Regions from separate parts of the Pseudonocardia phyllosphaerae genome, predicted to be linked through region 2. Evidence: riboswitches for the same ligand, from Rfam matches in the RefSeq annotation. Region 2 holds a riboswitch; the other holds the start of a gene.

Region 1 (14,330 bases), on a different contig from region 2:
GCGCGTCCGGGCAGTCCAGTGCGAACAGCGAGAACGTCGCGATCGGGGTGGTGCGCTGCGCCGTGGAGGCGGTGGAGGAGGTCATGGCCGAAGTGTGCCCCGGACCACCGACAGGAAAGCCGCGACGGAACCGGCGCTCAGCCCGGCGGTGGCAGCTCGTCGATCGCCTTCTCGATGCGCTGCACCGAGATCGGGTAGCGGGTCTTCAGCGGGTGCGAGTACAGCGAGACCCGCAGCTCCTCGATCATCCAACCGATCTCGCGCAGCTGCGGCGACGGCTCGAGACCGTCCGGCAGCGCAGCGAGCAGCCCGCGGTACTCGACCTCGACCGGTGCGATCTCGGCGGTCCAGCGGGCGTCGCGGCCGGGATCGGCGTGCAGCTTGTCGAGCCGGATCTCCAGGCCCTGCAGGTAGCGCTTCAGGTCGCCGAGCCGGGTGGCGCCGGTCGCGGTGACGAACCCGGGTGCCACCAGCCGGTTCATGATCGCCTTGACGTCGGCGACACCGTCGCGGGATGCGGGCCCCTTCAGGTCGGCCAGCTTCGCACCGACCCGGTGCCACACCTCCAGGACGCCGCGGACGGCGTCGAGGACCTGCAGCGTCGTCGACGGCAGCCGCATCTTCAGCAGCTCGGCGAGCCGGTCGAACTGTGCCCGGTCGAACGGGTCGCCACCGCCACGGTTCATCAGGTGGTCGGCCGCCGCGGTGGTGCAGTCCTCCAGCAGCGCGTCGAGCGAGCCGTGCGGGTTGCGCGACAACGCCAGCCGCGCCCGGTTGTCCAGCCCGCGCTGCACCTGCTTGCCGGGGTTGGTGGTGCCGAGCATCAGCAGCCGGCGCGCACCGCGATGGTGCTGCGGGTCGCGCTCGGCGGGGGTCGCGAACACCCGGACGTCGGCGGTGGAGCCTCGGTCGCGCAGCCCCGGAAACCCGGTGACGACGTGCGCGCCGCGCCGGATCGGCAGCTCGCGCGGCAGGTCGCCGATCGTCCACGACGTCAGCCCGGACGCCTCCACCTCGGTCCCGGCCGACGCCAGCTCCTCGCGCACCTTCGGCGCGAGCCGGTGGCGCAGGCGGTCGAGGTCGGTGTCGCGGTCCAGCTCGGTGCCGGCCTCGTCGAGCACCCGGAACGTGACGGTCAGGTGCTCGGGCAGCCGCTCCAGCTCCCAGTCCTCGCGGCGGATCTCGACGTTGCGCATCCGGCCGAGCTCACGCTCCAGCCCGTCGAGCAGCGGCCGATCGGTATCGATGCCCGCTCCGCCTGCGCTCCGCGGGGTATCGATGCCCGCTCCGCCTGCGCTCCGCGGGGTTTCCGCCCGCAGCCGGGCCAGCACCGCCTTCGCGTGGTCCGGGGCGGGCGAGAAGTTGCGGCGCAGGTTGCGTGGCAGGGTGCGGATCAGTGCCGTCACCAGCTCCTCGCGCAGGCCGGGGACCTGCCAGGTGAACGGCGTCGGGTCGACCTGGTGCAATGCGGCGACCGGGACGTCGACGGTCACGCCGTCGTCCTGGGCACCCGGTTCGAACGCATACGACAGCGGCAGCGTCAGCCCGCCGGCGTCGACGTGGTCGGGGTAGTGCTCACGGTCGATCTGCTTCGCGGCCTCGGTCGCGAGCATCTCCTCGGTGAAGTCGAGCAGGTCGGGGTCGCGGCGCGACTCCTGCTTCCACCACCGGTCGAAGTGCTTGCCGGACACGACGTCGGCGGGGACGCGTTCGTCGTAGAACTCGAAGAGTGTGTCCTCGTCGACGACCAGGTCGCGCCGCCGCGCGCGGTGCTCGAGCTCCTCGGCGTCGTCGAGCAGCTCGCGGTTGGCGTGGAAGAACGGGTGGCGGGTGTCCCAGTCGCCCTCGACGAGCGCGTGCCGCAGGAACAGATCGCGGCTCACCTCGGGGTCGATGCGGCCGTAGGCGACGGTCCGGTCGGCGACCAGCGGCAGCCCGTGCAGCGTGACGCGCTCGGTCGCGACCGCGCTCGCCCGCTTGCGTGACCAGCGCGGTTCCGAATAGGTCTTCTTGACGAGATGTGCCGCGAGCGGCTCGATCCACTCGGGCTGCACCGGGGCGACGGTGCGCGCCCACAGCCGGCTGGTCTCGACGAGCTCGGCGGCCATCACCCAGCGCGGCGGCTTCTTCGCCAGCGCCGAACCGGGCCAGATCGCGAACTTCGCACCGCGGGCACCGAGGTACTCCTTCGGCCCGCGCCGCTCCTTCTTGTCCTTGGCCGCGGGAGCGCCCTTGCGGGTCTCGACGACCTCCTGCATGCCGACCTGGGAGAGCAGCCCGGACAGGACCGACTGGTGGATCCGGTCGGCGTGGGACGCCCAGTCCGGGTTCTTCTCGTTCAGGTCCATTCCCGACGACCGCGCGGCCTGCCGCAGCTGCCCGTGCAGGTCCCACCACTCGCGGATCCGCAGGTAGTGCAGGAAGTCCTCGCGCAGCTCGCGGCGGAACTTGCTGCCGGACAGCGCGTCCTTGCGCTCTTCGACGTGGTCCCAGAGGCGCAGGTAGGCCAGGAAGTCCGAGCCGTCGACACCGAAGCGGCGGTGTTTGTCGTCGGCGGCCTGACGCTGCTCGGTGGGCCGCTCGCGCGGATCCTGCACCGACAGTGCGGCGGCGATCACGAGGACCTCCCGCAGGCAGCCGTTGCGGTGCGCCTCGACGAGCATCCGGCCCAGCCGCGGGTCCACCGGCAGCCGCGCCAGCGACTGTCCGACCGCGGTCAGCGAGCGGCGGTCCGGGCGCAGCGCGCCGAGCTCGTGCAGCAGGTCGAGACCGTCGGTGACCGACCGCTTGTCCGGCGGCTCGACGAACGGGAACTCCGAGATCTCGCCCAGGTCCAGCGCGATCATCTGCAGCACGACCGAGGCCAGGTTGGTGCGCAGGATCTCCGGGTCGGTGAACTCGGGGCGTGCGTCGAAGTCGTCCTCGGCGTAGAGCCGGATCGCGATGCCGTCGCTGGTGCGCCCGCAGCGCCCGGCGCGCTGGTTCGCCGAGGCCTGGGAGATCTTCTCGATCGGCAGCCGCTGCACCTTGAGCCGCCGCGAGTAGCGGGAGACTCGTGCGGTGCCGGTGTCGACGACGTAGCGGATCCCGGGCACGGTCAGCGAGGTCTCGGCGACGTTGGTCGCGAGCACCACGCGGTTGCCGGCGTGCGGCTGCCAGACCCGCTGCTGCTCGGCCGTCGAGAGCCGGGCGTAGAGAGGGAGGATCTCGGTGTTCGGCAGGTTCCGCTCGGCCAGCGCGTCCGCGGCCTCGCGGATCTCGCGCTCGCCGGGAAGGAAGACGAGCACGTCGCCGGGGCCCTCGCGCTGCAGCTCGACGACGGCGTCGCCGATCGCGTCGTCCAGGCGGCGGTCGGGATCGGCGTCCGGGTCGTCGGGGTCGACGACGGGCCGGTACCGGATCTCGACGGGGTAGGTGCGCCCGGAGACCTCGACGATCGGGGCGGGCTCGAGCTCGCCGCCCGCGGTGCGGTGGGCGAAGTGCTCGGCGAACCGCTCGGGGTCGATCGTCGCCGAGGTGATGATGACCTTGAGATCCGGGCGGCGGGGGAGCAGCCGGGTCAGGTACCCGAGGATGAAGTCGATGTTCAGGCTGCGCTCGTGCGCCTCGTCGATGATCAGGGTGTCGTAGGCGAGCAGGTCCTTGTCGCCGGCGAGCTCGGCCAGCAAGATCCCGTCGGTCATCAGCTTGACCAGGGTCGAGTCGCCGATCTGGTCGGTGAAGCGGACCTTCCAGCCGACGGCGCCGCCGACCTCGACGTCCATCTCCTCGGCGATCCGCGCGGCGACGGTGCGGGCGGCGAGCCGGCGCGGCTGGGTGTGCCCGATCATCCCGCGTACCCCGCGGCCCAGCTCCAGGCAGATCTTCGGCAGCTGGGTGGTCTTGCCCGACCCGGTCTCACCCGCGACGACGACGACCTGGTTGTCCCGGATCGCGTCGGCGATCTCCTCGCGGCGCGCCGATACCGGCAGCACGGCGGGGTAGCTGATGTGCGGCAACGCCTCACGGCGGCGCGCGATCCGGTGCTCGGCGGTGCCGACGGCGTCGGCGACGCGCTGCTGGGCGCGTCCGTCCCGGGCCCGGTCGAGGCGCCCGCGCAGCCGCTCGGCCTCGGCGGGGCCGAGGTCGTCGAGGCGGGTGTGCAGGTCGGCGAGCTCGTCGTCGGACAGCGCGGGGAGCGGCGGCTCGGACGCGGGTGGGTGGTCGCGGTCGGGGCCGCGACCACCGTGCTGGTCGGGGCCGGCCGCCGTGACGGCAGCGCGCCGGCCCCGCGGCCCGCGGCGGCGCTGCGAGGTGCGGCGCTCCTGCCCGCGGGCCGGGCGGCCGCGCGCGGCGCCCTCCGTCCCGGGGGCGGCCTGCGCTGCGGCCTGGTCTGTGGATGGATCGGTGTCCTGCGTGCGGTCCTGCGGTGCCGCGCCGTCGCGTGGCGCGGTGCTCCGCTGCTCGGTGTTCCTGGACCCGGTGCGGCGGCCGCGCCGGCGGCGGGGCCGATCCGGGTGGCCGGCGCCCTGCTCGGGGCGCTCTCCCGGATTCGTCGGAGACGGGGCGGATTCGGAGGACATCGTTCGTTCAGTCTGCCTGGTCGCCCGCGGGACCGCGGACGACGACCATGGTGACCGCGCTCGCACGGGCGGACAACCGGATTAGCTCAGGGACGGCTTCGGCCTGGATGAGTGGGTGCCCGAACCGGGTGCCGGTCGCCTCGCGGCGAGTGGCACACCGCGGCTCCAGCCGGACGGTATTCCGCGGCGGCAGTTATCCATTGCGGCCCGGGGACTCGTGTCACCCGGCTCGGACCTTCTCTGCAACGGGCGGGGTGCGGAGTTCATTCCCCGTTCGCCCGCGAGGTCCGGAGATTTTTCGGCAGGTGCCGTCGTCGCAGGTCAGCCGCGCAGGGCGTCCAGCACCCCGTCGGTCCACGGTGTCCAGGAGTCGACCGCCCACTGCCCGAACGCCCGGTCGGTGAGCACGACGGCGGCCGCGCGCACCTCGGGGTCCACCCACAGGAACGTGCCGGACTGGCCGAAGTGCCCGAACGTGCGCGACGACGACGTCGTCCCGGTCCAGTGCGGGGACTTGCCGTCGCGGATCTCCAGGCCCAGCCCCCAGTCGTTCGGGCGCTGACGGCCGTAGCCGGGGAGCAGGCCGTCGAGCCCGGGGTAGGCCACGGTCGTCGCCTCGGCGACGGTGCGCGGGTCGAGCAGCGTCGGGGCCTGCAGCTCGGCGGCGAACACGGCGAGGTCGTTCGCGGTGGAGACCGCACCGGAGCCGGCCGGGCCCTCGAGCCGGGTGCCGGGCAGCCCGAGCGGCTCGGCGACGGCCTGGTGCAGGTAGTCGGCGAACCCGATCCCGGTGGCCTCGGCGACGGTGTCGGCGAGCACCGCGAACCCGGTGTTGGAGTAGATGCGGCGCTCGCCGGGGGCGGCCTTGACCTCGTCGGTGTCGAACGCCAGCCCGGAGGTGTGCGCGATCAGGTGCCGCACGGTCGACCCGGGCGGCCCGGCCGGGTCGTCCCAGTCCAGCGCGCCCTCCTCGACGGCGACGAGCACGGCGTAGGCCGACAGCAACTTGGTCACCGAGGCGAGCCCGAACTCCCGGCCGGTGTCGCCGGCGTGGGCGAGGACGGCGCCGTCGGCGGAGACGACCGAGGCGGCGACGTGGTCGACCGGCCAGTCGAGGACGCGGCGGACGGCCGGGGCGAGCCCGGTCATCGGGTGGCGGGGGATCGGCGGTCCATCCGCCCATCCTCGCAGCGGCTGCCCGGGCCGGGACGCGGGAGCCCCCAGGCCCCGGACCCGGGAGTATCAGCCCCGGACCCGGGAGTATCAGCCCCGGACCCGGGAGTCTCAGCCCCGGACCCGGGAGTCTCAGCCCTGGATCCGGGAGTCGCCGCGCCCGGCCCACTCCTTCTCGCGCAGCTCGAACTTCTGCACCTTGCCCGTGGAGGTCTTCGGCAGCTCGGCGACGATCTCCACCAGCTTCGGTGCCTTGTAGCGGGCGATGCGCGACTTCACGTGCTCGATCAGCTCGTCCGGCTCGGCGCTGCGGCCGTCCTTGAGCACGGCGAAGGCCTTGCAGACCTCGCCCCACTTGTCGTCCGGGATCCCGACGACGGCCGCCTCCAGCACCGCGTCGTGCGACACCAGCGCCTGCTCGACCTCGACGGTGGAGATGTTCTCCCCGCCGGAGATGACGACGTCCTTGGCCCGGTCGCGCAGCTCGACGTAGCCGTCCGGATGGACGACGCCGAGGTCGCCGGAGTGGAACCAGCCGCCACGGAACGCCTCGGCGGTCTTCTCGTCGTCGAGGTGGTAGCCCTTCATGACGTTGTTGCCGCGCATGACGATCTCGCCCATCGTCGTGCCGTCGGCGGGCACGTCGGCCATCTGCTCGTCGACCACCCGGACCCGGTCCGCGCAGATCATCCCGACGCCCTGGCGGGACTGCAGCCGGGCGCGCTCCTCGGCGTCGAGGTCGTCCCAGGCGTGCTGGTACTGGTTCACCGAGTACGGGCCGTAGGTCTCGGTGAGGCCGTAGACGTGCACGATCCGGAAGCCCATCCGCTCCATCTGCAGGATCGTGGTCGGCGACGGCGGCGCCCCGGCCGTGGTGATCACCAGCGGGCGGTCGAGCTCGACCGCCTCCGGCGCGTTCATGATCGTCGTGACGACGGTCGGCGCCCCGTTGAGGTGGGTGACGCCGTGCTCGGAGATCAGCGCCCAGATGACGTCGCCGCGGACCTCGCGCAGGCAGACGTGCGTGCCTCCGATCGCGGTGACCGCCCACGGGGTGCACCAGCCGTTGCAGTGGAACATCGGCAGCGTCCACAGGTAGACGCTGTCCGGGGTGTGCGTGGAGTGCACGATCTCGCCGAAGGAGTTCAGGTACGCGCCCCGGTGGTGGTACTCGACGCCCTTGGGGCTGCCGGTCGTCCCGGACGTGTAGTTGATCGAGATGGTGGCGCGCTCGTCGTCGACGGCCCACGGCAGCGGCTCGTCGGAGCCGAGGGCGAGCAGGTCGGCGTAGCTCGTGCCGGAGCCGACGCCGTCGCCCGGCGCGGCCGGGTCGGTGACCGTCACGATCTCGCGCACCGTGCGCAGCTCGCCGGCGACCGGGCGGACGGTGTCGTACAACGCGTTGTCGACGACCAGCACCGTCGCGGCGGAGTGGTCGAGGATGTAGCGGACCTCCTCGGTGGACAGCCGCGTGTTGATCGCGACCAGGACCGCCCCGGCCAGCGGCACCGCGAAGTGCGCGACGAGCATCTCCGGGACGTTGGGCAGCAGGTAGGCCACCCGGTCCCCGGGCTCCACACCGGACGCGCGCAGCGCGTGCGCCACCCGGGTCGCCTCGGCGGCGAACTCGGCGTAGGTGTGCCTGCGGTCGCCGTGGACGATCGCCGTCTTGTCGCCGAACACGCCCGCGGACCGGCCCAGGAAGGCGAGCGGTGTCAGCGGGGTGGTCCAGACGTCATCGGTTCCGGTCACGGTCGGCTCCTTCGCAGGCGGTGCACGGCCGAGCGATCCTCGCCGCCGATCACCGGCGGGGCAACCGCGGTCAGCGGGAGGCGCCGGTCCAGGTGGGGAGCGGCAGCGGGTTCGGCGCGGAACCCGTCGCGGCCGGGGAGGCGCTGCCGGGCGGGGTGGGGAGGACCGTGGTCGTGACCGGGGTCAGCTTCGGCGTGGTGAGGCCGGTCGTCAGGTTCGGGAACTCCGGCGACGGCAGCCGTCGCGAGGGGACCGTGTCCTGGCCGAGCACCGCGGCGGCGGCCAGCGCGGCGGCGATCGCCAGCGGGGCGACCAGTGCGACCAGGCGCGTGCGCGAGCGGTCCATCGTGTACCTCCACCTCGGTCGACGACCGTGTGGAGCGCGGGGAGCGGAACGGTCGTCGTCAGTGGATCGCCGCCGCCGTCCCGGGCGTTACCCGGCCGCTCCCGGGCGGTCAAGCGCACACGGCGCGGACCACCCGGGAGACGGGCGGGTTGTCACCGACCGGAGTAACCGTCCGGAGCAGTTGCGCCTCGAAAGGGCTCCGTCCGGGCGATGCCTGTCACTCCTTGCGCAGGACCGGGCGGAGGGTGTCGAGCACGGACGCGTCGTCGATGGTGGAGGGGACGGGCTCGTCGGCGCCGTCGGCGATCCCGCGCATCGTCTTGCGGAGGATCTTGCCGGAGCGCGTCTTCGGCAGGGCCGGGACGACGGCGACGTCCTTGAGCGAGGCGACGGCGCCGATCTGCTCGCGGACCAGCTGCACCAGCTCGCCGCGCAGTTTCTCCTCGTAGCCCTCGGCATCGCCGTCGACACCGGACTTGAGCACGACGAACCCGCGCGGGACCTGGCCCTTCATGGTGTCCGCGACGCCGATCACCGCGCACTCGGCGACGTCCGGGTGCGAGGCGAGGACCTCCTCCATCCCGCCGGTGGACAGCCGGTGCCCGGCCACGTTGATCACGTCGTCGGTGCGGCCCATGACGAAGACGTAGCCGTCGGAGTCGAGGTGGCCGCCGTCGCCGGTGAGGTAGTAGCCGTCGAACGCCTTCATGTAGGAGTTCACGTACCGGTCCTCGTCGTTCCACAGCGTGGGGAACGCGCCGGGCGGCAGTGGCAGCTTCGCGACGATCGCGCCGTCGGTGCCCGGCTCGGCGGGCGCGCCGGTCTCGTCGAGGATCTGCACGTCCCAGCCGGGCATCGGCCGGGTGGGCGAACCGGGCTTGATCTCCAGCAGCTCGATACCTGCCGGGTTCGCCGCGATCGCCCAGCCGGTCTCGGTCTGCCACCAGTGGTCGATCACCGGGATGCCCAGCAGGTCCGCGGCCCACCGGTAGGTCTCCGGGTCCAGGCGCTCGCCGGCGAGGAACAGGTACTGCAGAGACGACACGTCGTACTGCTTCAGGAACTCCCCGTCCGGGTCCTCCTTCTTGATCGCCCGGAACGCCGTCGGCGCGGTGAACAGCGACTTCACCCGGTTCTCCTGCACCACCCGCCAGAACTGCCCGGCGTCCGGGGTGCCGACCGGCTTGCCCTCGTAGAGCACGGTCGTCGCCCCGGCCAGCAGCGGCGCGTAGACGATGTAGGAGTGCCCGACGACCCAACCCACGTCGGACGCGGTGAAGATCGTCTCGCCGGGGCCGACGTCGTAGATGTTGGGCATCGACCAGGCCAGCGCGGTCGCGTAGCCGCCGGAGTCGCGCACCACGCCCTTGGGCTTGCCGGTGGTGCCCGAGGTGTAGAGCACGTAGAGCGGGTCGGTGGACTTCACCGCGACCGGATCGGCCGGCGTCGCGGCCGCCGTGAGCTCGGCCCAGTCGTGGTCGATCGCGCCCAGCTCGGCCGTGGCCTGCTCGCGCTGCAGGATCACCGTCGCCGACGGCGTGCTCGACGACAGCTCGATCGCCTTGTCCAGCAACGGCTTGTACTCGATGACCCGGGTGCCCTCGATCCCGCAGGACGCCGAGACCACGACCTTCGGCTCGGCGTCGTCGATCCGGACCGCCAGCTCCTTGGCCGCGAACCCGCCGAAGACGACCGAGTGGATCGCGCCGAGGCGGGCGCAGGCCAGCATCGCGACCGCCGCCTCGGGGATCATCGGCATGTAGATCACGACGCGATCGCCGTACTCCACGCCCAGGTCACGCAGTACACCGGCGAAGGCGGCGACCTCGTCGCGCAGCTCGGCATAGCTGTAGGTGCGACGGGTGCCGGTGACCGGCGAGTCGTAGACCAGTGCGGTGCGGTCGCCGTTGCCGGCGTCGACGTGGCGGTCCAGGGCGTTGTACGCGACGTTCAGCTCGCCGTCGGGGAACCACTTGTAGAACGGCGGGTTCGCGTCGTCGAGCGCGGTGGTGGGCGGGGTGTACCAGTCGAGCGCCTCGCTCGCCTGCAGCCAGAAACCCTCCCGGTCCTCGACGCTCGACCGGAAGATCTCCTCGTAGCTCGTCACCGGGAACGGCCCTCCTTCGCGCCGGGACGACTCGTTCGGCCGTCCGTGTGTGGGGGACGAGACTAGAAGGCGGGACCGACGTTCCGCAGTGCCTCGCGACTGCCTCGCGACGCGTCCGCGGCCACGCGACGACGCGGATCCCCAGGTTGTTCCGGGCATCCGGGTGGTGCGCGGGCGCATTCGGTGATCGGCGTGCGGGCCCCGGGTCACCCGGGAAGGGGCATGCACCTGCCCCGCACGATGGGTAACGTCTCGGTCACAGCAACAACACGTGCTGGTACCGGCGACCCCGGCACCGCGGCGGGTCGTCCGACGGCCAACGGGGAGGCGTCATGACCATCGGGGCGAAGCGCGGCATCGACGAGGAGGCGGGGTCGATTCCGGCCCCTCGCAACGCCACGGACGCGTTCCGCGTGTCCGACGAGCAGGTCCGGAAGGCCCGGCTGGTCGTCGCCGAGAACGCCGAGAGCTCCGACGATCTGCGCGAGCTGCTCGACATGCTCGGGCTCGTCTCGTCGAACCCGGAGCAGCCCCCGCCCGTCGCCCGATGAGGTGCCCGTGGGGTTCGTACGGGCTCTGAGCAGCCCGTACGCCCGGAAGTGGGGGGTGGCTGCGCGGTGCTCCCACCGGGTGTCGTATGGTTTCCCCACTCCCAACGGACAGCCGTTGAGGGAAGGTCGGGCCCTCGGGCCGGTCCCAGCCCCCATCGTCTAGCGGCCTAGGACTCCGCCCTTTCAAGGCGGCAGCGCGGGTTCGAATCCCGTTGGGGGTACCGCGGAGAGCATCCCCTAGGATGGTCTGCGCGAGAGCAAGGCCCAGTGGCGCAGTTGGTTAGCGCGTCGCCCTGTCACGGCGAAGGTCGCGGGTTCGAGTCCCGTCTGGGTCGCTCCACTCTCCGGATGTCTCCGGAGGCCGGGGCCAGGTAGCTCAGTTGGTACGAGCGTCCGCCTGAAAAGCGGAAGGTCGGCGGTTCGACCCCGCCCCTGGCCACCTCTCCTCGCAACTCACACGGCGTCGCCCTCGGGCGGCGCCGTTTCTGCGTTTCACACCAATCCGCGTACCAACACCCATCCCACGGCCGCGGCCAGCACCCCGACGACCACACTCGCCACCAGGTACGCGACCGCGGTCCCGGTGACCCGCCGCTCGGTCAGCGACACCAGCTCGTAGGAGAAGGTGCTGTAGGTCGTCAGCGCACCGCAGAACCCGGTGCCCAGCAGCGCCGCGAGCCCCGCGGGCAACACCGCCGTCGCCGCGGTCAGCCCGCCGAGGAGCAGCGAGCCGGCCACGTTGACCGCGAACGTCCCGACGGGGAACGCGGTGCCGAGCCGGCGCTTCGCCGCCGCGTCGGCCAGGTAGCGGACCGGCGCTCCGACCGCCGCACCCACACCGACCAGCAGGATCGTCCACGCGTTCACGCCGTACCTCCCCGCACCGGGCGACCGCCGAGCAGCCGGGCCACGATCACCCCGGCCGCGCACGCCAGGATCGCGACGACCGGTGTGACCAGGGCGTGCGCGAGCGCCGCACCCCAGCGGCCGGCGTCGGTGAGCTGCACGGTATCGACCGCCCAGGTGGAGAAGGTGGTGTAGCCGCCGAGCACGCCGACGCCGAGCAGCGGGCGCAGGCTCCAGTGCGGTTTCCGCAGCTCACCGAGGGTCGTGTAGAGCAGTCCGATCAGCAGGCAGCCGGTGACGTTGATCCAGAACGTGGTCCACGGCCAGTCGCCGTGCGCGGCCGGGAACGCCACACCCAGCAGGTAGCGGGCCTCCGCCCCCAGCACACCGCCGACGGCGACCGCACCCACGGTCGCGGCGGTTCCCGGAGGGCCGGATCGGGATCGAGCGGACATGCGCAGCACCTACCCACGGACGTCGAATCGTCGGGCAGGAGCCATCAGCACCGTCGCGGTGCGGTTGTCGGCGAGCTCCATCGCCATCGGTGATCACCATAACCCGGCCGGGTCCCGCGATCGGTGCGGTGCGGCGTCCGCCACGGAACCCCGTGATCGATGCAGCCGTTGGACCGGTATGAGCTCGATCCCGCGCCGCGCCGTGCTCCCGGGCCTGCTCGGGGCCGGTGCCGCCGCCGCGCTCCTGCCCGACCTGCTGCGCGTCGACCACCGGTTCCCACTCGTCGACGTCACGGCCTGGCGCCCGCACGCGAGCGTCGCCGCGCTCGCCGGCGCTGTGGCGCTGGCCCCGTTCCGGGCGGCGCGGCCGTCCGCCGTCGCGCTCGGGATGGCCGGTGCGGCCGGTGCCGCGGCGACGTTCGGGGTGCGCCGGGCGGGGGCGGTGGCCGGGACCGCGGGCCGGAGCCTGGGGGACCGGCACGGACCCGAGGCCGACGCCGACGGCCCGGAGATCACGATCCTCGGCGCGAACGTGCTGCTCGGGCGGGCCGACACAGGGGCGCTGGCCGCGCTCGTCGCCGCCGAGCAGCCGGACCTGGTGGTGTTGCCCGAGGCCGGCGTCGACTTCCGCGACAAGATCCTGCCGCTGCTCGACGGGCTCGGTTACCGCGGCTGGTCCTCGATCCGGCCCGGCGCCCGCGACGGCGGCGGGGTCGTCCTCCTGGCCTCGCCGCGGGCCGGTGACGTGCAGGTGCACGCCGAACGGGGGATGCGGATCCCGCACCTGGTCGCGACCGGCGGGATCCTCGGACGGCGCTCGCTGTACGCCGTGCACACCACCGCGCCGATGGGCCGGGCGCGGGCCCGGGCCTGGGCGCGGGACCTGCGGCTGATCGCCGGGTGGACGCGCTCGCGGTGCGCACCGATCGTCGTCGGGGACCTGAACGCCACCCTCGACCACCGCCTGATGCGGGAGGCGCTCGGTGGCTGCACCGGCGTCGTGACCCGCGCGGACGCGACCTATCCGGCGTCGCTGCCTCGCTGGGCCGGGATCCGGATCGATCACGTCCTGGTGCCGCGCGGTGCGGTGACCAGGCACTACGCCGTGCACGACGTGCCGGAAACCGACCACCGTGCCGTCTGCGCGACGGTCGTGCTGCCCGGTCAGGAGCCGTAGAGCTCCGCGGAGCGACTCTCCTGTGCGAGCCGGCGCAGCGCGCCGAGCATCGTGTCGCCGATGACCGTGCCGAGCAGCGCCACCTCGGCAGCCCGCTCGCGGCCACCGGCACGTTCGACGGCGGCGAGGTCACCCGCCGCGGCCCGCTCGGCGGCGTCGGCCCAGGCCCGCACGAGCGTGCCCTCGGGATCGAGGCCGAGTTCCCGCATCCTGACCAGTACCTCGGCCGCGGTCGCCCGGGCGGGTGCGCCCGGATGGACGTGCCAGCCGCGTTCGGCGATCAGCGCGTCGAGCTCCGCGGCCCCGTCGATCTCGGGGACCTCGGCGTCACAGTCCATACGGCCGCCGGAGACCGGGTAGACCGCCGCTCCGAGCACCTCGTGCAGCCCGACATCGGGATCGTCGATGGCGTCGAGGACCTCCTTGATCACCGCGACCGGCATCGAGCCGACCTCGACCAGCGCGCGGATCAGCTGCAGCCGGCGGACGTGGGTCTCGTCGTAGCGGGCCTGGTTCGGCGACGTCGTCTCCCCGCGTGGCAGCAGCCCCTCGCGCAGGTAGTACTTGATCGTGGCCACCGGGACGCCGGAGACGCGGGAGAGCTCGGAGACGCGCACACGGAGAGCCTAGCTATCCGCTCGGCCGGTCATCCGCTGTGCCGAGCCACGGATCTCGTCGACGATCCCGTACCGCAGCATGTCCTGCGCCGACAGCCAGCGCTCGCGGGCGTCGCCGGGCAGCGGGGCGCCGCAGTAGCGATTGGTCAGCTCCTCGATCTCGGTCCGCCGCGTCGTCAGGTGCTCGGCACGCACGCGCACGTCACCGGGATGTGAGCCGGAGACCGGGCCGTCGCCCGTCGGCAGCGCCATCGCGTGCGGCAGCGCCGTCCGCCTCCCGGGCGTGCCCGCCGCGACCAGGAACGGCACCGGTCCGGCGAGTGATCCCGCCGCGACGGTCGCGACGTCCGGGCCGAGCGTGCGCATCGTGTCGTGCACGGTCATCGCGGCCACCGGCGAGCCGCCGGGGGACAGGATCTGCAGCGTGACCGGGCGGTGCGGATCCTCGGCGGCGAGCAGCAGCAGGCGCGAGCAGGTCTCGGCGGCGACGTCGTCGTCGAGCTCGCGGGCGAGCAGCACGATCCGCCGGCCGAGCAGCTGGTCGGCGAGCGATCCCGGGTCGAACGCGGGTACGGGCATCGGTGGCTCCGCTCCTGGAGAGGCAGGTACGTCGCCGACGCTAGGCCTCCGAGTCGGTCGTGAGCTGCGATTACGCCGGTGGCGGAGCGGGTTCGCCCTCGGTGGACCGAAGGAACTCTGCCAACCTCTCGGCGGCGTAGTCGGGTTCGGCGCGCCGGCAGGCGA
Region 2 (14,330 bases):
AGAGGATGTCCACCGTTCGTCGTGACAGCCCATGACCTCGGCGACAGTCCCCGAAAGACGGAGTATCCGAACGGAAAGTAATCGGGTGACACGATAGTAGTGACTGAATTGATTCCGGTGAATCCGTCGCCCTAGTGTCCGGCGCAGTCGATGCGGGCTCCCCGGTCACGAGCATCGACAGGTCGGTACGGCCACGAGGCCGTTCCCCACTCGACAGGAGACACACTGTGCTGAAGAAGGCAGGAATCGTCGTGGCGGCGTCGGCCGCGTCGCTGCTGGCCGTGAGCCCGCTCGCGTTCGCGCACGGCGACAAGGGCGAGCACGGCCCGGGCAACAGCGAGACCTCGGTCGGCAACATCGACAAGTCGGCCAAGGGCCTCGTCGCCGGCCTGAACGGCAACAACGTCAACGTGCCGATCCAGGCCTGCAACAACACCGTCCCGGTCAACGTCCTGGGCGTCCAGGTCCCGGTTCAGGACGCGGCCGCCGGCAACGGCGTCACCGGTGCCCTGGGCATCCTGGGCAAGGGCGAGGCCAAGTCCGGCGACTCGACCACCGACGCCTCGCGCAACTGCGGCCAGAAGTCCGGCGCGGGCGACAAGAACGGCTGAGCTCGGTCTCCCCGAGTCTCCTGACGGCCTGAGGCGCAACGACGCGCGCTGATCGTCGTACGACGGCCCCGGCACCCCGCGTGGGTTCCGGGGCCGTCGCGCGTCCGGAACCGGCTCGGTTCCGGTGCCGGCAGCTCACGTAGCCGGTGCGCACACGTAGTCGGCCAGGTGCCGGCCGGTCAGGGTCGAGGCGTCCGCGACGAGCTCGGCGGGCGTCCCTTCGAACACGACGCGGCCGCCGTCGTGCCCGGCGCCCGGACCGAGGTCGATGATCCGGTCCGCGTGCGCCATGACCGCCTGGTGGTGCTCGATCACGATCACCGACCGGCCATTGTCGACGAGCCGGTCCAGCAGCGCGAGCAGCTGCTCGACATCGGCGAGGTGCAGGCCGGTCGTCGGCTCGTCGAGCACGTAGATCCCGCCCTTCTCCCCCATCTGCACGGCCAGCTTGAGCCGCTGCCGCTCGCCCCCGGACAGCGTCGTGAGCGGCTGGCCGAGCTTGACGTAGCCGAGGCCGACGTCGATGAGGCGCTGCAGGATCCGGTGGGCGGCCGGGACACGGGCGTCGCCGTCGGCGAAGAACCGCTCCGCCTCCGCGACGGACATGGCGAGCACCTCGCCGATGTCACGGGAGTCGGCGGGACCGCCGAGCCGGTACTGCAGCACGTCGGCGTCGAACCGGCGGCCCTCGCAGACCTCGCAGGTCGTCGCGACCCCGGCCATCATCGCCAGGTCGGTGTAGACGACACCGGCGCCGTTGCAGTTGGGGCAGGCCCCCTCGGAGTTCGCGCTGAACAGCGCGGGCTTCACGCCGTTGGCCTTCGCGAACGCCTTGCGGATCGGCTCCAGCAGCCCCGAGTAGGTCGCCGGGTTGCTGCGCCGCGACCCCTTGATCGCGCCCTGGTCGACGACGACCACGCCGTCACGCCCGGCGACCGAGCCCTGGATCAGCGAGCTCTTCCCCGACCCCGCCACCCCGGTGACGACGGTGAGCACACCGAGCGGGATGTCGACGTCGACGTCGCGCAGGTTGTGGCTGTCCGCGCCCCGGACCTCCAGGTAACCGCTCGGCTCGCGGACCCCGGTCTTGAGGCGTGCCCGGTCGTCGAGGTGCTTGCCGGTGAGCGTGCCGCTGCGCCGCAGCCCGTCGACGGTGCCCTGGAAGACGACCTCGCCGCCGTCGGAGCCCGCTCCCGGGCCGAGGTCGACGACGTGGTCGCCGATCACGATCGTCTCCGGCTTGTGCTCGACGACGAGCACGGTGTTCCCCTTGTCCCGCAGGCGCAGCAGCAGGTCGTTCATCCGCTCGATGTCGTGCGGGTGCAGCCCGATGGTGGGCTCGTCGAACACGTAGGTGACGTCGGTCAGCGCCGACCCGAGGTGCCGGATCATCTTGGTGCGCTGCGCCTCGCCGCCGGAGAGCGTCCCGGCCGGCCGGTCGAGCGAGAGGTAGCCGAGCCCGATCTCGACGAACGAGTCGAGGGTGTCGCGCAGCGAGGTCAGCAGCGGCAGGAGGGCCGGTTCGTCGATCTCGCGCACCCACTCGGCGAGGTCGGAGATCTGCATCGCCGAGGCCTCCGCGATGTCGATCCCCCGGATCTTCGACGAGCGCGCGAGCTCGGACAGCCGGGTGCCGTCGCAGTCCGGGCAGACCCCGAACACGATCGCCCGGTCGACGAACGCCCGGATGTGCGGCTGCATCGCCTCCCGGTCCTTGGCCAGGAACGACTTCTCGATCCGCGGGATCAGGCCCTCGAAGGTGACGTTGATGCCGTCGACCTTGATCCGGGTGGCCTCCTTGTACAGCAGCGCGTCGAGCTGCGGCTTGGTGAAGTCCTTGATCGGCTTGTCGCCGGGAAAGAAGCCGCTGTTGGAGAAGATCCGCCCGTACCAGCCGTCGACGGAGTAGTTCGGGATGGTGAGCGCACCGTCCTGGATGGACTTGGTGTCGTCGTAGAGGGCGGTGAGGTCGAAGTCCGAGACGGTGCCCTTGCCCTCGCAGCGCGGGCAGGCGCCACCGACGACCTCGAACGACCGGCGTTCCTTCACCTGGCGGCCGCCCTTGGTCACCGTGACCGCGCCGGAGCCGCTGATCGTGGCGACATTGAACGAGAACGCCTTCGCCGAGCCGACGTGCGGCGTCCCGAGCCTGCTGAACAGGATCCGCAGCAGCGCGCCGACGTCGGTGGCGGTGCCGACGGTGGAGCGGACGTCGCCGCCCATCCGCTCCTGGTCGACGATGATCGCGGTGGTGAGCCCGTCGAGCAGGTCGACGTCCGGGCGGGCCTGGGTCGGCATGAACCCCTGGACGAACCGGCTGTACGTCTCGTTGATCATCCGCTGGGACTCGGCGGCGATCGTGGCGAACACCAGCGAGCTCTTGCCCGAGCCGGAGACCCCGGTGAACACGGTCAGCCGGCGCTTGGGCAGCGCGACGTCGACGTCGCGCAGGTTGTTCTCCCGGGCCCCGTGCACCCGGATGAGGTCGTGGCCGTCCGCGGGGTGCGTGCTCATGCATAGAAGTTCGTGGCGGCGCCCCGGGACGTTTCGCCGGTCCAGGAACTCCCCCGGTCAGTCCAGGAACTCCCCCAGCGCCGCCGCGACCTCACCGGGCCGCTCGAGGAACACCATGTGCCCGGCGTCGAGCGGGACGACCCGCAGGTCGTCGCCGAGCCTCGCCCGGCAGGCGGCCAGCCACTCCCCGGAGACGTAGTCGGCCCGCCCGGCCGGGACGACCAGCGTCGGGGTCCCGCGCGGCGGGACGACAGCAACGCGCGCCATCTGCGACCAGGCCGCGACGACCGAGGCACGGCTGTAGCGCCACCGCCACGCGTCGCCACGCCATTCCAGGTGGGTGTCGAGCTCGTCGTCGAGAATCTCCGAGGGCACGTCCGGCCAGTCCCCCGCCTTGGCATCGCGGGCCTGCTCGCGGGTCGGCCACGACTCGTCGTCGCAGGTGTTCTCGGCGAACTCCAGCATCAGCTCCGGGTCGAGGCCGATCGCCGGGTCGAGCAGCGCGAGCCGGCGCACCCGGCCGGGCGCCGAGCGGGACAGGTGGGTTGCGATCGCCCCGCCGAACGAGTGCCCGACGACGTCGGCGCGGGCGATGCCCAGCTCGTCGAGCACCCCGACGGCGTCGGTGACGTGCTGCTCCAGGGTCCACGGCGGCGTCCACGGCGAGTCGCCGTGCCCGCGGACGTCGACGCCGATCCAGCGGCGGTGCGGCAGCGCCTCGACCAGCGGCCGCCACCGCAGGCCGTGACCGGTGACGCCGTGGATCGCCAGGATCGGCCGGCCGGCGGGGTCACCGGCGAGGTGGAAGTGCAGGGGCACGGCCGGATCGTCGCACCCTTCGTGCCGCGGCGGGTGTGCCGGTGCTCACCAGCAGCCGGTCACCGGCCGGTCGTCACCACCGGGCTGCTCACCACCGTGCGGCTCACGACCGGAGCGGCACCGGTGGCAGTTGCAGGTCCCGGGTGGCGTCCCGGATCTCCGGCCAGGGTGCCTTCCGGTCCTCCAGCAGCCAGATCGTGGGCACCTCCCCGACGAGCCCGCCGTAGGTCCCGAGCGGGGTGTCGGCGTAGGTGCCGCCGACGAGCCGGGCGGAGCCGAACCACGGCCGCACCCGGTCCGGCTCCCCGACGAGCAGCATCGCGTCGCGGTCCTCGGGCGGTTCCGGGAACCAGCCGTAGGCCCGGTTCGGGCCGAATGCCGGCGGGAGCCCGAGCCCGGGCGGGGCGGCGTCGAGGTAGGCGCCGTAGACGTAGGGATCGGCGGCGAGCACGGTGCGGTCACGCTGCTCGGCGGGCAGCGCCCGGTAGGCGTCGGCGGTGGCGCTCACCAGCATCTCCTCGAACTGGGGTTCGGCAAGATACACCGAGCTCAGCGCGCCGACGCAGGCCAGCAGCCCGCTCACGACGACGACCGGCCAGGCCCGCCGCCGCGGACGCCCGGCCTCCCGCCGGTGCTGCAGCCCGACCGCACCGATCGCGGCGAGGACCGGGTACAGCGCCAGCGGGTAGTAGTGCCGCCCGCCGGACAGCACCATCGCCAGGTACAGCAGCACGCAGGCCGCGCCGACGAACCGCACGTCGCGCAGCCGCGGGTCCCGCACGAGCGCGACCAGCCCGCACACCGCCAGGCCCAGCAGCAGCGGCCCGGTGACGGCGAGCCCGTGGGCCGCACTGACGAGGACGCTGCCGTAGATCTCGTCGTTCTCCTCGGCGACCACCGGGGTCATCGCGAGCTGCGGCCACCCGTGCGTGGCCTGCCACAGCAGCGTCGGTGCCGCGATCAGCAGCGCGAGCACCGCACCGGCCCACAGCGGCGGGCGCCGCAGCAGCTTCCGCGGCCCGAGCACCGCAACCGCGCCGAGCAGCACGGCGCCGAGCAGCAGCGCGAAGAGCCGGGTCTGGGCGGCGACTCCGAGGACCGCACCCGCGGCGACGAGCGCCCGGCCGTCGTCGCGCCGGATCCCGCGCAGGAGCAGCCAGAACACCGCCGTCCACAGTGCGGGCTCGAGGGTGTACGGCGTCAGCCAGTGCCCGAACTGGGCTGCGGCGATGCCGGTGCCCTGCCCCAGCGCGGCCAGGGTCTGTGACCGCTCGTCCCCGCCCAGCTCGCGGGCGGTCAGCGCGGTCAGCACGACCGCAGCGGCGGTCGCGAGCACCGCCGGGACCGCGAGCACGATCTGCGAGCCGGGCGCGACGGTGTCCGCGATCCGGGCCAGCAACGGGGTCAGCGGCGGCTGGTCGACCGCGCCGAAGTCCAGGTGGTACCGCCCGATCGCCAGCATCAGGGCCTCGTCGGGCCAGGCCCGGCGCACCGCAGCCAGCACCAGGTGCACGACGGCGACGACCACCGCCACCGTTCCGACCGCCCCCGTCGCGAATCCCGGCCGTTCGCCGCCCCGCGCGGCCGCCGTTCGCGGCATGATCGGAGTCACTGCTTCTCGCACGCTGTCATGTCGTCCCCCCGCCCGGCAGGATATGGGCGGAATGTCGCGCCCCGCATCGGGTTCCGTCCGATCGAAGAGGAATCGTCACCGTGTCCTGGAGCACCCGAGAGATCGCCGAACTCGCCGGCACCAGCCTGCGCACCGTGCGGCACTACCACGACATCGGGCTGCTCCCCGAGCCCGAGCGACGGGCCAACGGTTACAAGCAGTACGTCGTCGCGCACCTGGTCCGGCTGCTGAAGATCAAACGGATGACCGACCTCGGGTTCTCGCTGCCGCAGATCGCCGAGACCATCGACGACGACGAGCAGTCCACCGAGGCCGTACGCGCGCTGGACGACGAGCTGGCCGCCACGATCGACCGGCTGCAGCGGGTCCGCGCCGAGCTCGCCACCATCCTCGACGGCTCGGCCCGCACCGACCTGCCCGCCGAGTTCACCCCCGCCGACGAGAGCACCCTCACCGAGGCCGACCGCTCGTTCGTCCTGGTCATGAGCCGGGTGCTCGGCCCGCAACAGCTGCAGGCGTACTCGGAGATGGTGCGCAACCCGCAGGACGACCTGCTCAGCACGGAGTTCGACGCGATCCCCGCCGACGCCGACGAGGCCACCCGCGACGAGATCGCCGCCCGCATGGCTCCGCACCTGCGGGAGCTGTTCCGCACCTACCCGCAGATCCGCGAGGCCGACACCGGCGGCCCGCACGACAAGCGGTTCGCCCAGCGCACCGTCGCGGCCGCACTGCAGGAGCTGTACAACCCGGCACAGATCGACGTCATCCGGCGGGCCGACGAACTGGCGCGGCAGGATCCCGACGACTGAGTGGCTGCCTGACCGAGTGGCTGCCTGACCGAGTGGCTGCCTGACCGAGTGGCTGTCTGGCTGAGTGGCCGGCTGACCGAGTGGCCGGCTGACCGGCAGCCCGAGTGGACCGGTCAGCCGGACCGGACCGGCCGCTCGAACAGGTTCCCGCCGAGATAGGCCTTCCAGTCCTCGGCCTTCAACCCGTGGTCACCGGAGCGCAGGTGGTAGCTCATCGCCGCACCGCGGAACGGGGTGTCGAGGGCGGGCTTCCAGCCCGTCGTCGCCAAGCCGGTGTCGCCGAGGCCGTAGAGCGCGTACACCGGTGCCGCGGCGCGGTAGGACAGGAACTCGCCCTGCGGGTCGGCGTTGTGGTCGTCGGCGGCGCTGCCGATCACGAGCCGGCGCGGCGCGGCGAGCGCGAGCAGCTCGTGCTGGTCGACGGGCAGCTCGTCGACCCGGTCGCCGTAGTCCTGGTAGGTCTGCGGGAACCAGTGCGGGAACGATGAGTTGATCTTCGAGTTGGTCTCCGCGCCGACGCCGCCGTCACCGCGCCGGGCCGGTTTCGTGCCGGTCGAGCCGGCGTTGTTGGCGATCACCGCGGCGAACCGGGTGTCCTGCGCGCCCGCCCAGAGCGCAGCCTTCGCCCCGCGCGAGTGCCCGATGACGGCGACCTTCCCCGGGTCGAGGTCGCGGTCGGTCTGCAGGTAGTCCATGGCGCGGCTCGCGCCCCACGCCCAGGCGCTGATCGTGCGCCCGGCGTCGGCGGGCAGGTCCCGGCCCTTCGGGTGGAACAGGTCGATCGCCTTCGAGCGGTAGGTCTCGGCGTCGTCCGGTGCGACGGCCTTGGCGTCGAGTACGGCGAGCGCGTACCCGGCGCGGGTCACCGTCGAGATCGGCGCGAACTCCGAGGACTCGTCCGGGGAGTCGCCCGCGGAGCCGCGGTGGTCGATGAGCAGGAACGTGCCGCGCGGCGCCGTGTTCTTCGGGGCGTTCTTCGGGGCATTCTTCGGGGCGGACATGGCCTTCGGGATGAACACGGTGAGCGGGATCGAGCCGCTGCCCTGCGGCCCGGTGATGCCGATGCGCACCTTCTTGCGGGTGACACCGTCCTCGGGGGTGGCACCGTCCTCGGGGGTGGCACCGTCCTTGCCGGTGGCACCGTCCTTGCGAGTGGCACCGCCGACGTCGGTGGTGTCGACGTCGAAGGTCTCCTTCTGCGGGCGCGGCAGGCTCTGGCCGAAGACGTGCTCGCGGAAGTCGTCGAGCAGCTCGCCGCGGCGGGTGCGCTCCCACTCCGCGGTACTGCGGACCGGGCGGCCGTTCTTCATCCGCAGCGGGTCCGGGTACGCGACGCCACCGATGTCCACGATGCCGCCGCCGTCGTCGTCGGGAGTGCTCGCAGCGGCGCGCTGCACGGGTGTGACGGCCTGCGGACCGACCGAGCCGCCGATCGTGGCTCCGTCGGTGTCTCCGGCTCGGGCTCCGGTAGCGGTTCCGATACCGGCCACGACGCCCGTCAGCACGGCGACCGCGACTGCACGACGGCACGCCTGCAGCCCGGCGGAACGGCGTCGTGATGCGGTGCCCATGTGACAGGAGAGTACCGAGCGCACAGTGATACCGAAGTGCACGAAGTGGTGGATGTGACGCACGAAGGACTGACGGTCGAGAGCGTTCCCGGCACTCGGTGAGCGCCGGATCCGGGTGTAGCATCGACGGCGAAAGGTGATGGGGCTCACCTCAACCGCCCGTCCCGGGCTGATGGCTCCTGCGGCTGACCGATGCCCAGGAGACGCCATGCTGTTCCACGAACGTCGTGAGCTCGCCGTACTGAGCCGCCGGCTCGAACGCGAGGATCCTGCGCTGGCCCGGCTGCTCACCCATCACCCCGGCGCCGCGTCGATGATCGCGACGGCCCTCGGGCGCGCGATGGCGGTCGCAGGACCGGTCGTGCTGACGGTCGGCGTGCTCGGCGACGCGCACGTGGTCTCCGCCGTCGGGGTCCTGCTACTGGGGCTGTGCTGGCTGCCGCAGCTGCTGGCGTACGGATCGGGGCGGCGTGGGTAGCCTGATGGCCGTGTCGGACAGGCGGTGCGGACGGCGGCTGGTGCTGCTGGTCCTGCCCGTGCTGTTCGGGTTGCTGGGCATGCACGCGCTGGTGGCGCCGGGCTCGACGGGACCTGCTTCGGCGGCGCTCCACGCAACCCACGCCGATCATTCGTCCGCACACACGGCACCCACCGTCGTCGGAGAGCAGGCCGACGATCACTCCGGCCGTTCCGCAGGCCACCCCGGTGGCCACGACGGCCACGACGCCGCCGGGCACGCGCTGCATCTCTGCATGGCCGTCCTGGGCGGTGCCGGGATCGCGTTGCTGCCGCTCCTGGCGCTGCTCGCCGTCGTCGTACCGCCCGTGCCGCCGCTGCCGATCCGACGCGGCGGCCGGGGCGAGCCCGCGGAACGACCACCACCAGTCCCGCGGCGGCTCGCGCAACTCTGCGTCCTGCGGACGTGATCGGCCCCCGGTGCGGCAGAGCACCGGCGCAGGCCATCACCCGTTCCGAACGACGGAGCCACACCTGATGAAGATCTCGAACACGGCGGCCGCCGCCGTGGCACTGACCGCTGCCCTCGTCCTGACCGGCTGCGGGGGCGGCGACGCGCCCGCCCCACCTGCGGCCTCGGCGTCCCAGCACACCGACGCCGACGTCGCCTTCACCCAGGGCATGATCCCGCACCACCAGCAGGCCGTGGAGATGGCGAAGCTCGCCGACGGCCGCGCCGGCGACGACGTCCGACGTCTCGCCTCGCAGATCGACGACGCGCAGGGCCCGGAGATCGCGCAGATGCAGCACCTGCTGAAGGACTGGGGCGCACCGGACTCCGGCGGGATGCCCGGAATGGACCACGGCTCGATGGACCACGACTCGATGGATCACGAGAGCTCGGATCACGCGGGCACGGATCACGCGGCCATGGACCACGGGGGCGCGGACCACGGTTCCGGTGGCCACGACGGCATGATGACCGCGGACCAGATGCGCGGCCTCGAGCAGGCCCGCGGCCCGGCGTTCGACCGGCAGTTCCTCACGATGATGATCGGCCACCACGAGGGTGCGGTCCGCATGTCGCAGACCGAGCTCGCCGACGGCACCAGCCCGGACGCGAAGGCCCTCGCCCAGAAGATCGTGGACGCGCAGAACCGCGAGATCGGCGAGATGAAGCGGATGCTCGGGTAGGGCCTCGGCCCGGGTGGCCGCCGGGCATCAGCTGACGTCGGCGCAGCGGAAGTCGGCGACGGCGACCAGCGACCTGGTGCGCGACAGCAGCCGGCTTCGGAAACGGTCGACTGACGCCGTCGTCGCACGCCCTCTGGCCCCGGCGGTCACGACGGGTCCTCCTCGAGTCCGGAGAAGTTCGCGACCCGCACGGTGCGGCGGGGTGCGCCCTCGCGGCAGGCCTGCTCGACGCGGTCGAAGTCGAAGACCCGGTAGGTCGGGGCAGGTTCGGGTGGGGTGATCTCGTCGAACGGGATCACCTTCCGCAGTTCCGGCTCGGCCCCGGGCTCGGTCCCGGGCTCTGCTTCGGGCTCGGGTTGAAGTTCGGTCCGTAGTTCAAGTTCGGGCTCGGGTTCAAGGGCGCGCTCGGTCCCAGGGGCGGGCTCGGGGACTTGTGGTGGGCCGGTATCGCCCGGTGGCCTCGGCGCGGGGACGGTGATCGGGGCCTGGTTGAGGTTGGGTCGCCGTCGCGGTTGCTGTCGTGGGTCGATCCAGGCGGGTGGGAGGAACTCGGGGATGCCGTCGGTGAGGCGCACGGTCCAGCCGGCGTGGTGGACCTGGCCGTGGTGGACACGGCACAGCATGACCAGGTTCGACACGGCGGTGGGGCCGCCGATCTCCCAGGCGATGATGTGGTGGATTTCGCACCAGGAGGGTGGGCGGTCGCAGCCGGGGTGGGCGCAGCCGCGGTCGCGGGCGGCCACGGCGCGCCGGATCGCCCGCGGGATGGTGCGCCGCGCCCGGCCCACGTCGAGGGGCTGTCCGGCGCCGTCGAGGACGACGGGGATCACGGCGGCGTCGCAGCACAGCATCCGCAGCGCCGACGCGGAGAGTCCGCCGGTGTGGTCGAGCAGCGCGGATCGGGCGCGGTTCTGCAGGTCGTCGAGCCGGACGGTGACCGTGACCTGGGGCCGTTGCCCACCGGTGTCGGGCAGCAGCTCGCCGCCGGCGTGTTCTAACCCGTATCCGCAGATCTCGGCGAGGGCTTCGGCCTGGCGTTCCGGATGGGATCGGGGGTCGTCGGGGTGTCCGGGGCCGGTGAGGGCGTCGACGGCGGTGCGGATGCGTTCGAACATCTCGGCGTCGTCGAAGCGGCCGCGCAGGATCCCGCCGGGCCGGCTGCCGCGGTGGGAGGTGAGGCGGAGTTCGTTGATCTGTGGTGCGGGGCGGTCGTCGGGTTCGGGGCCGTCCTGGTCGAGGTCGGCGAGTAGTTGCCGTCCCCAGGTCTGCAGCTCGGCCGGTGTGCACAGGACCGCCTGGGCGGCGAGCTGTATCTCGGCTCCGGCCCACACAGCGGGGTCGAGGCGCCCGGCCTCGGCGGTGTCGAGCAGGGTCGCGACGACCTCGGCGTGGCGCAGCGAGATCTCTCCGGCGGCGAACACCTGCGCGGTCGCCGGGAGGCTGGGGTCGAGGGGTTGTCCGTCGAGGGTGGTGCGGGGTGCGAGCTGCTGCGCTGCGGTGGTGAAGCGGCGGGAGTGGCGGGGGTCCCAGCGCAGCAGGTCGGCCAGGGCACCTGCGGTGGAGCGGTAGCCGCGGGCGGCGTAGAGGTCCTCGCGTTCGGCCTTGGCGACGGCGCGGACGGCGATCTGGTCGAGGCGGCGTTGCAGGGATTCCACGGCGAGCTGGACCGCGCAGATCTCGGTGCCGGTGGCGGTGGTGAGGGTGTCGGCGAGCGCGTCGACGGCCGCGGCGATGCGGTCGCAGGCGGTGGTGACGCGCTCGGTCATGGGCTCCATGATACTCGAACTGGCGTTCGATGTGTGGTCCGTCGTCGCAGGTCAGCGACCACTCGGCGCAGCAGAGAGCCACGCATCCGAGCAGCTACTCCGAACGGCCCAGCCCGCTCCCCTGCACTCCCGCGAATCCGTCAGAATCGGCGCCGTGAGCGTCGACCCGGGCCTGCTCGCGCGCGCCCACGCCCGCGCGGAACATCTGTCGCCGCGCGTCGTCCCACCGCACGACGACCGCGATCGCCGCATCTCCCGCACCCGCCTCGTCGGCACCGGACGACCGGCATTCGAGCGCGTCGCCACCGCACTGCTGGCCATGGAGATCCACCGCCGGGCAGGCGTGGCCGTCACTCCGGACGGTGACGTCACTCCCGGCGCCACCGTCGTCCTCGGTATCGGACTGCGCCGGCTCGCGGTCGTCGCCCCGTGCTGGGTCCGCACCGTCCGACGCGACACGAGCAGCGCCGGCTTCGTCTACGACGCACTCGACGGTCATCCCGTCATCGGCTGGGAGCACTTCACCGTCGCGATCGTGAACGACGCCGTCACCTTCTCCGTCGAGGCCGAGTCCCGGCCGGCGTGGCCACTCCCCCGGCCGACCCGGCCACTGCAGAACCTGGTGCAGGACACCATCATCCGGCGCTACCTGCGCGCAGCCGAGCGGGTCAGCCGCGACCTGCCGCTGCGCTCCGGATGACCAGCACCGCCTCCGCTGTCCGGTCGCCGAGCGCGCGGTAGCTGTGTTCGACGTCGCTGACCCACTCCACCTGCTGCCCGACGCCGAGATCGGCCTCGGACCCGGTGCGGCCGACCCGGGCCGCGCCGCGGGTGACCAGCAGATGCTCGACCACACCTGGTCCGTGCGCGGCCGAGACGTGCGTCGCACCGGGCGTGAGACTGAGCGCGTAGACCTCGACGGTGCCGTCGTCGTCGGTCGTGGTCTCCAGCAGTCGCGCGACGATCCCCGGCGACGCGACCTCGGCGCCCGGCCGGTCGGCGAGCAGCTGCGACAGCGGCAGGTCCAAGGCGTTGGCCAGCGTGTACAGCGTCGACAGCGTCGGGTTGCGGGTGCCGTTCTCGATCTCCGACAACGAGCCCTTGCCCACCTCGGCCGCCGTCGCGAGTGCCCCGAGCGAGAGGCCGCGTTCGCCGCGGGCGGCGCGCAGACGTTCGCCGACGGCCTTCCGGAGCGGATCCACGACGACGACCCTAGCCGGGGTTCTGTTCATGGAACGACTCCCGTAGGGTTCTGTTTGTGGAACGATCCTGGATGCAGCCGGTGTCGGTCGGCGTCGTCGCGGCGGTCGTCGGCGTCACCAGCTCGTTCGCCGTCGTGCTCGCCGGACTACGCGCGGTCGGCGCGGACCCGGCGCAGGCGGCCTCCGGGCTGGTGGCACTCACCCTGCTCCAGGGAGCCGGCACGATCTGGCTGAGCCGCCGGTTCCGGCGTCCGCTGACGATCGCCTGGTCGACGCCCGGCGCGGCGCTGCTCGCCTCGACCGGCGCCGTCACCGGTGGCTGGCCCGCGGTCGTCGGAGCGTTCGTCGTCACCGGGGTGTTGATCGTCCTCACCGGACTGGTGCGGCCGCTCGGGCGGCTGGTCGCGTCCATCCCGACGCCGGTCGCGCAGGCGATGCTCGCCGGTGTCCTGCTGCCGCTGTGCCTGGCGCCGGTCCGTGCGCTCGGCGAGCGGCCGTGGCTGGTCGCGCCGGTCGTCGTCGTGTGGGTGGTGCTGCATCGCGTCGCCCCGCGATGGGCGTCGCCGGCCGCGTTCGGACTGGCCATCGGCATCGCGGTCGCGACGGCGGGGAGCACCGACTGGCTCCGCGCGCCGGTCCTGGCGCCGACCGTGCCGACGTTCTCGCCGGCCGCGATCGTCGGTGTCGCGCTGCCGCTCTACGTCGTCACGATGGCCTCGCAGAACGTCCCGGGCGTCGCCGTGCTCTCCGCCGCCGGGTTCGAGGTGCCGTGGCGGCACGCGATGGTGGTGACCGGCGCCGGAACGATGCTCGGCGCACCGGTCGGGGCGCACGCGATCAACCTCGCCGCGATCACCGCGGCCCTGCCCGCGTCACCGGAGGCACACCCGGACCCCGCGCGGCGCTGGATCGCCTCACAGGCCAACGGCTGGACCTGCGTCGTGCTCGCCCCGGTCGCGACGACGCTGGCCGCGCTCGTCGCCGTCGCCCCGCCCGGGCTGATCGAGGCGGTCGCCGGCCTGGCGCTGCTCGGGACGTTCGCCGCGTCGCTCGGGTCGGCGTTCGGGCACCCCGAGGGCCGGATCCCCGCGGCGGCCACGTTCCTGGTCGCCGCGAGCGGGCTCGTGGTCGCCGGGATCGGGGCGGCGTTCTGGGGGCTGGTGGCGGGAGTGGTGCTGTACGCGCTCGACCGTGCCCGCCGACGGGATCCTGTCGGATCATCGTGAGATGATCGAGCCACCGACCGGCGACTCAGGACGGGGACGACATGACCACGGGTGCACGTACGCACGGAGAGCGGTCCAGGTTGGTCGCGTTCGACCGTCCGATCGAGATGTGGTCCGGCGGGTCGGCCAAGGTCGAGTCCGCGATTCTCACCGGCTGCCACCTGCTCGTCCGGACGCAGGTCGAGTTCACCCTCGGAACAGCGGACGTGGAACGACCGGACAAGGTCATCAGCGCCATTCTCGAGCAGAACGGCGAAACGGTCCCCTGGGAGCGGAAGGGTGCGTCCGCAGGCCAGTGGCAGGCCCAGCTCGCCCACGAGGTCGACGTCGACCCGGATCTGGGGCCGGTCACGATCACCTACCGGAACGCGCAGTCCGAGGTCAGCACGACGTTCGAGATCGATCTGGAGCAGGATCTCCTGGGGCGCTAGTCCCGATTGCTTCTCCGCATGTGCAGCAACGGCAACGGTCGCCCCTGATCGTCGCGTTCCGATCGCTCGACCACTACGAACCCCTGGCGCCCGCA

Evidence for each region. Region 2 has a riboswitch for fluoride ahead of ACLE50_RS05805 (DUF3040 domain-containing protein). Riboswitches for the same ligand answer to the same signal wherever they lie in the genome.
Region 1: linked by a shared signal. The riboswitch ahead of crcB (fluoride efflux transporter CrcB) and the one ahead of ACLE50_RS05805 (DUF3040 domain-containing protein) in region 2 are both predicted to bind fluoride.

What each region holds. Positions count from the first base shown of each region.
Region 1 is NZ_JBKGXS010000008.1:255,321-269,650, reverse strand. Features, by position in the region: gene ACLE50_RS17895 (VOC family protein) at 1-85, opposite strand, end outside; gene hrpA (ATP-dependent RNA helicase HrpA) at 138-4,562, opposite strand; gene ACLE50_RS17885 (serine hydrolase domain-containing protein) at 4,884-5,711, opposite strand; gene ACLE50_RS17880 (long-chain-fatty-acid--CoA ligase) at 5,868-7,487, opposite strand; gene ACLE50_RS17875 (hypothetical protein) at 7,558-7,833, opposite strand; gene ACLE50_RS17870 (propionyl-CoA synthetase) at 8,051-9,940, opposite strand; gene ACLE50_RS17865 (hypothetical protein) at 10,273-10,491, shown strand; tRNA gene ACLE50_RS17860 (tRNA-Glu) at 10,640-10,712, shown strand; tRNA gene ACLE50_RS17855 (tRNA-Asp) at 10,753-10,826, shown strand; tRNA gene ACLE50_RS17850 (tRNA-Phe) at 10,857-10,930, shown strand; gene crcB (fluoride efflux transporter CrcB) at 10,984-11,358, opposite strand; gene crcB (fluoride efflux transporter CrcB) at 11,355-11,792, opposite strand; fluoride riboswitch at 11,821-11,886, opposite strand; gene ACLE50_RS17835 (endonuclease/exonuclease/phosphatase family protein) at 11,971-12,969, shown strand; gene ACLE50_RS17830 (MerR family transcriptional regulator) at 12,957-13,586, opposite strand; gene ACLE50_RS17825 (ATP-dependent Clp protease proteolytic subunit) at 13,596-14,165, opposite strand; gene ACLE50_RS17820 (aminoglycoside phosphotransferase/kinase family protein) at 14,236-14,330, opposite strand, start outside.
Region 2 is NZ_JBKGXS010000002.1:109,114-123,443, forward strand. Features, by position in the region: gene ACLE50_RS05775 (hypothetical protein) at 228-611, shown strand; gene ACLE50_RS05780 (ATP-binding cassette domain-containing protein) at 747-3,125, opposite strand; gene ACLE50_RS05785 (alpha/beta fold hydrolase) at 3,183-3,944, opposite strand; gene ACLE50_RS05790 (glycosyltransferase family 39 protein) at 4,048-5,478, opposite strand; gene ACLE50_RS05795 (MerR family transcriptional regulator) at 5,658-6,389, shown strand; gene ACLE50_RS05800 (dienelactone hydrolase family protein) at 6,503-7,960, opposite strand; fluoride riboswitch at 8,087-8,149, shown strand; gene ACLE50_RS05805 (DUF3040 domain-containing protein) at 8,169-8,438, shown strand; gene ACLE50_RS05810 (DUF6153 family protein) at 8,449-8,886, shown strand; gene ACLE50_RS05815 (DUF305 domain-containing protein) at 8,954-9,610, shown strand; gene ACLE50_RS05820 (DUF222 domain-containing protein) at 9,757-11,376, opposite strand; gene ACLE50_RS05825 (DUF1990 family protein) at 11,531-12,076, shown strand; gene ACLE50_RS05830 (helix-turn-helix domain-containing protein) at 12,045-12,578, opposite strand; gene ACLE50_RS05835 (benzoate/H(+) symporter BenE family transporter) at 12,635-13,804, shown strand; gene ACLE50_RS05840 (hypothetical protein) at 13,846-14,235, shown strand; gene ACLE50_RS05845 (GNAT family N-acetyltransferase) at 14,232-14,330, opposite strand, start outside.